2 regions of the Halomonas salsilacus genome follow, and region 1 is predicted to be linked to the other one. Evidence: predicted binding sites of a transcription regulator. Region 1 holds the regulator's gene; the other holds the start of a gene.

Region 1 (3,173 bases):
AGCTGGTCTCCATCGCCGCCGTCAAGGTGCGCGGCGATCGGGTGCTGACCAGCGAATCCCTGGACCTGCGCCTGGCGCCCCCCGCCAGCCTCTCCGGCGAGTCAATCCGCATCCACGGCCTGCGCGGCATCGATCTGGAGGGCGGCCTGCCCGTGCAGGATGCCCTGGAGCGCCTGATCGATTTCGTCGGCAACCGCCCCCTGCTGGGGTGGCACCTGGGCTACGATCTGGCGATCCTCAATCGCGAACTGCGACCCCGCTTCGGTTTCGACCTGCCCAATGCCACCATCGACGTGGCGCAGAGCTATCTGCGCCGTCTGCGCCGCCGCCATCCTGAGGTGGAGTCCGCGCCGCGCTTCGAGAAGGTGGCCGAGTTGCTGGACGTGCCGCTGATGGGGCGCCACACCGCCCTGGGCAATGCGGTGACCACGGCGCTGATTTTCCTGCGCCTGGAACACCAGGTCAGCTCCGTTGGGCGCTACTCCTGAAGATCGGGGGCGGCGTCGCCTGATGGCGCCGGCGATGGTAGGATGGGCGCCCGTCATTTTCGCCCGCACTGGCAGCGCTTACCGACCATGCAAGACGCCCTGATCTTCGACCCCCGCGATCGCCAGGAGGCTCCCTCCGTGGCGGCCTCCCCTATTCAGGAAGCCCCCTCGCCGACCCTCGACGCCCTGGATGCCCGCGGGCGGCGGGAGTTCAACAAGCTGCAGAAGCGCCTGCGACGCCAGGTGGGTAACGCCATCATCGACTATGGCATGATTCACGAGGGCGACCGGGTGATGGTGTGCCTGTCCGGCGGGAAGGACAGCTACACCTTGCTGTCGATCCTGCGCAACCTGCAGCGCAACGCCCCGATCGACTTCTCGCTGGTGGCGGTGAACCTCGACCAGAAGCAGCCGGGTTTTCCCGAGCAGGTGCTGCCCGAGTACCTGGCGTCCATCGGCGTCGAGCACCACATCCTCGAGCGGGACACCTACTCGGTGGTCAAGGAGAAGACGCCGGAGGGCAAGACCACCTGTGCGCTATGCTCCCGGCTGCGACGCGGCTCCCTGTACGGCTTCGCCGAGGAGATCGGCGCCACCAAGGTGGCCTTGGGCCACCATCGCGAGGACATCCTCGAGACGCTGTTCCTCAACCTCTTCTTCGGCGGCAGCCTCAAGGCCATGCCGCCCAAGCTGCTCGCCGACGACGGCAAGAACATCCTCATCCGTCCGCTGGCCTACTGCCGCGAGGCCGATATCGCCGAGTATGCGCGACTGATGGCGTTCCCGATCATCCCCTGCAACCTGTGCGGTTCCCAGCCCAACCTGCAACGTCAGGTGGTCAAGGAGATGCTCGCCGAGTGGGAGAAGACCCATCCCGGTCGCCTGGAGAGCATGTTCAAGGCAGTGACCAACGTGGCGCCGTCACAACTGGGCGATCGCGAACTGTTCGACTTCGCCGGGCTGGAGGAGAAGCAGGCGCGACGGCTGGCCAGCCGGATCGATCTGCTCAACGAGTAGGGGGGGCTATTTCCAAAGGGCTATTTCGCCCCTTCCTCCTCGGCGACCAGGGTCAGGGACGCCAGGTCGAGGATATGCACCTCGCGGCCCGATACTTCCACCAGACCCTGGCTCTGGAAGCGACCGAGGATACGGCTGACGGTCTCGACGGCCAGACCCAGGTAGTTGCCGATGTCGGCCCGCGACATGGACAGGCGGAAGCTGTAGGGGGAGTAACCGCGGCGGCGGAAGCGGTCGGAGAGGCTGGTGAAGAAACTGGCCAGGCGCTGGTCGGCGGTCTTGCGCGATAGCAGGCGCATCATGCGGCGGTCGTCGCGCAGCTCCTTGCTCATGCTGCGGTAGAGCTGGCCGCGCAGTTCGGGTAGCGATTCCGACAGCTGATCCAGGCGGTCGAAGGGAATCTCGCAGACGGTGGTGGTCTCCAGCGCCACCACGGTCCCCGGATACTGCTCCTCGTCGATGCCATCCAGGCCCACCAGTTCGCTGGGCAGGTAGAAGTTGGTGAGCTGGTCGTCGCCACTGCCCTCGGTGGTCACCTGCTTGAGGCTGCCCGAGCGCACCGCGTAGACGCTGGTGAAGGGGCTCTCCTGGCGAAACAGGGTCTCGCCCTTCTTGAGAGGTGCGCGCCGGCGGATGATGGCGTCGAACTGATCCATGTCCTGAACTTCCAGCGCCAGCGGCAGGCAAAGCGAACTCAGGCTGCAGGTCTGGCAGCGAGTTTCGTGCAGCACAGAGCGCCGTAGTCCTGTCAGGCTGTCGGGCATGGACGCGTCCTCCTTGATCATGAGCATTCCAACCATTATGGAGGATTCTGCGAGCAGGGCAAACCACCTCCAAGGAGGTAGGCCCGGCAGCCGGCGGCTCAGGCCATGGAGGTGGCCTCGGGATCGAAGGCGGCGAGCAGGTGGGTCAGGCCCCAGACCCCGTCGGGCGTCACCCTCAGGGACTCGCCGTGGCGCTCCAGCAGTCCCGCCTGGCAGAGCCGGGCCAGGCGCCTGAGGGCATCGGCCAGAACCAGGGTGGCGTCGTGTCCATGGACCTTCGACAGGGCGACCATGTTCAGCTCGCGGCGGCAGGCGAGCGCCTCGATGGCGTCGCGTCGCAGGCGCTCGACGGCGTTCAGCCGGTGGCCGGCGGTGGCGGGCAGGCGGCTCGTGTCCAGCGCCGCCTCATAGTCGCCCAGGCTCATGGCGTTGCGGGTAAGGGTGTCGCCGACATGGCTGATGGCGGCGACCCCGAGGCCGAGCTGGTCACCGGGTGGGGTGTGGGTGTAGCCGTGCAGGTCGCGCGCCAGGCGGCCCTCCCCGAGGGCCCATGCCAGGCTGTCATCGGTGCGGGCAAACTGACCGAGCCCGATATGCACATAGCCGGCGTCATCCAGACGGTGGCGGGCCTCGTCCATGATCGCCAGGCGGGTGGGGGCGTCGGGCAGATCCGCGGCGTGGATCTCGCGCTGGGGCAGGTAGCGCTGCGGGAGGTGAGCGTAGCGGCGCAGGGTGATGCGCGCCGGGGCCATGGCGATCACCTGTTCGAGGGTCTCCCCGAAGCCCTCGGGGGTCTGCAGCGGCAGACCCACGATCAGGTCCAGGTTGAGGGAGTGGAAGCCGAGGCGCTCGGCCTCATCCACCAGGGACTCGGTCAGTACCCGGGGTTGGATCCGGTTGATCG
Region 2 (3,173 bases), on a different contig from region 1:
TCATGTGGCAGGCCATGCAGGCCTGGTTGTAGATGGCCTCGCCGTCGGGCTCGGCCTGGACGGTGGTCGAGAGGGCCAGGGCGGCGAGGCCGGTCAGGGTCAGGGTAGCCAGTCGTTTCATGAATATGTCTCCAGAATGCATCTTATGGCGTTGAAAAAATCGGATGGCGCCGATGCCTCCGATGTCTGGGCCCATGATGGCGCAGGGCCCCATGGACAGCCATGACCCATGTCATGGCGCAATTCACTGTCAAGCTTCGCCGACCCCGACCGGCAGCGCAAGCCGTTGGCCGTCAGGGGGCCAGCGGCGGGGCGGTATCGTCCTTGCGGCGGGTCAAGGGCTCGATCCTGAGCAACTGGACCAGCTGCGATTCCTGAGGCCCCAGCATGTCGGCCAGGGTGTACTTGTCGAGCACGGCGAAAAAGCCGCGCAGCGCCTCGGCCAGGATCGGCTTGAGCCGGCAGGCTGGGGTGATCTTGCACTCGTTATCCTCGCCGAAACACTCCACCAGGTTGATGTCGTGCTCGGTGTCGCGCACCAGCCTGCCCAAGCGAATATCCTCGGGTGACTTCTTGAGCAGCAGCCCGCCATTTTTGCCGCGGATGGCGGTGATGTAGCCCTGTTGGCTCAGGTCCTGGACCACCTTCATCAGGTGGTTGCGGGAGATATCGAAGCTGGAGGCGATCTCCTGAATCGTGGAGCGCTCTTCCCCCTTCACCGCCAGGTAGACGAGCACGCGCAGGGAGTAGTCGGTAAAACGGGTCAGATGCATACGGGGGCTGGCGTCTCTTGGCTTTATATTAGTCAAATTTGATAAGATAACAGGCCCTATTCTACCACTTCGCCGCCCGCGGGGGGCGAAGTGGGATCGGCTGCGGCATCGGGTCGCGTCAGCAGAAAGGTCGCCACGCCACAGAACAGGAAGGCGGTGAGGGCCAGCACCAGCGGCGCCGCGCCGCCGGCCCACAGCACCAGCCAACTGGCCAGCAGCACCACCAGCGCGAGGCGCTTGGCCCGACGTGGCACCGCTCGCTGCTCCCGCCAGGCGCACAGGGTCGGCCCCAGGCGCGGGTGCTCGTGCAACCAGCGGGCCAACCTCGGCGAGCCCTTGGGCGCCGCCCAGGCTGCCACCAGCAGGAAGGGGGTGGTGGGGAGCAGCGGCACTACCAGTCCGGCGGTGCCCAGGCCGATGCAGCCGTAGGCCAGCCCGCTCCAGGCAAGACGTGAGATTGGGTGAGTCATGGCAGGCATACCTCGCACGATGGCGGCGGTGCATTAAGTAGTATTTTATCTACATGTTATTGGTTTGCGCAAAGGTGAAGCCGGGGTGCCACCGCGTGACCCGTCTCGACCGCGTCATCCCCCCTCGCCCGGCGGCTGACCCGCGAGTGTCGGCCCGGAGGCTTGACCCAGGTCAGCTACCTCGAGAAGGGTACCGACGCCACGGGCCCTGAATGGCATACTCTGCCCCATGCGGCGGCGCCTGCGTTGCCGCCATCCGGTTCAAGAGGCTGTTTCACGATGCAAGACGACCTGCTGTTCGACCGCCCCCTGGTGGAGAAGTACGACCGCCCCGGGCCGCGCTATACCTCCTACCCCACGGCACCGCAGTTCCATGCGGCCTTCGCCGAGGACGACTACCGCGCCGCGGCCGAGCGCAGCAACCGGGCCGAGGCGCCCAAGCCGCTGTCGGTCTACGTGCATATCCCGTTCTGCAAGAGCCTCTGCTACTACTGCGCCTGCAACAAGATCATTACCCACAACACCGAGCGGGCCGCCGAGTACCTCGAGTGGCTCAAGCAGGAGATCCGGGTGCAGGGGGGGCTGTTCGATGAGTCGCGGGGCATGACCCAGCTGCACCTGGGCGGTGGTACGCCGACCTACCTGAGCAACGCCCAGCTCGGCGAGCTGATGGCGGCGCTGGACGCGGCATTCCACTTCGCCCCGCCCGCCCAGCGGGAGTTCTCCCTGGAGGTGGACCCGCGCACCGTGACGCCTGAGCAGATCCACGAGCTGCATGCCCTGGGCTTCAACCGGCTGAGCTTCGGCGTTCAGGATTTCGACCGCGAGGTGCAGGAGGCGGTGAATCGCCTGCAGAGCGAGGAGCAGGTGGTGGAGCTGGTCCAGGCGGCCCGCAACGCCGGCTTCCAGTCGGTGAGCGTCGACCTGATCTACGGTCTGCCGCTGCAGACCGTGGCCAGCTTCGACACCACCCTGACCAAGATCATCGCCCTGGCTCCGGACCGCATCGCCGCCTACAGCTACGCCCACCTGCCGGAGCTGTTCAAGGCCCAGCGGCTGATCCGCCCGGAGGACATGCCGCCGCCGGAACGCAAGCTGGAGCTGCTCGAGCTGACCATCCGCCGCCTCACCGCCGCCGGCTACGTCTACATCGGCATGGACCACTTCGCTCTGCCCGACGACGAGCTCTCCCGGGCCCGGGAGAACGGTACCCTGCAGCGCAACTTCCAGGGCTACTCCACCCACGCCGACTGCGACCTGATCGGCCTGGGGATTACCTCCATCGGCAAGGTCGGCGACACCTACAGCCAGAACGTCAAGGAGACCGCCCAGTACCAGCACCGCCTGGAAGAGGGGCGCCTGCCGGTGTTCCGCGGCTATCGGCTCAGCGATGACGATCGCCTGCGCCGCGACGTCATCAACGCCCTGATGTGCCACAACCGCATCGACTTCGCCACTATCGAGGCCGTCCACGGTATCGTCTTCCGCGACACCTTCGGCGACGCCCTCGAGGAGCTCCAGGAGATGGCCGACGACCGCTTGCTGGCGATCCGCGAGGGCGAGATCGAGGTGCTGCCCCGCGGTCGGCTGATGATGCGCAATGCCGCCATGGCCTTCGACGCCTACCTGGCGAAGAGCCAGGGTCGCTACTCCCGGACCGTCTAGCCCCTCCCGCGGCATGGCTGCGGGCAATAATCGGACGCCGCTCCGTCATCGACGCGAGCGGCATCCGGGCGTTTCGCCGCGCCAGGCCGGGCGTCTTCGCTGTCAAATGAAGATGGCTCATGATGGTCGTCGGTTTGCACCAGATATGGGGCTTGCCGAGGCGATATGGTCTATATATGGTAGGCGGGCCGCGGGTGATCGAGGGCTGCCCGGCGACATGATGCATGTCAGTGCAGCCCCGGGAACACCGGCCTAGGATGAGCGG

The links. Region 1 encodes FNR, which switches genes on or off when oxygen is low (the NO sensors DNR and NnrR bind a similar motif). Its sites were predicted from a motif close to TTGATNTANATCAA; they were not measured.
Region 2: a site for FNR is predicted at 1,406-1,419, ahead of hemN (oxygen-independent coproporphyrinogen III oxidase). Genes of this name have one in related genera too.

The regions. Positions count from the first base shown of each region.
Region 1 covers NZ_JBPKAQ010000002.1:186,736-189,908, reverse strand. Annotated here, with positions in the region: gene ACR80S_RS04315 (3'-5' exonuclease) at 1-488, shown strand, start outside; gene ttcA (tRNA 2-thiocytidine(32) synthetase TtcA) at 576-1,505, shown strand; gene fnr (fumarate/nitrate reduction transcriptional regulator Fnr) at 1,526-2,269, opposite strand; gene hemN (oxygen-independent coproporphyrinogen III oxidase) at 2,368-3,173, opposite strand, start outside.
Region 2 covers NZ_JBPKAQ010000010.1:66,332-69,504, reverse strand. Annotated here, with positions in the region: gene ACR80S_RS14260 (c-type cytochrome) at 1-121, opposite strand, end outside; gene ACR80S_RS14255 (Rrf2 family transcriptional regulator) at 294-773, opposite strand; gene ACR80S_RS14250 (YbaN family protein) at 830-1,243, opposite strand; gene hemN (oxygen-independent coproporphyrinogen III oxidase) at 1,523-2,908, shown strand.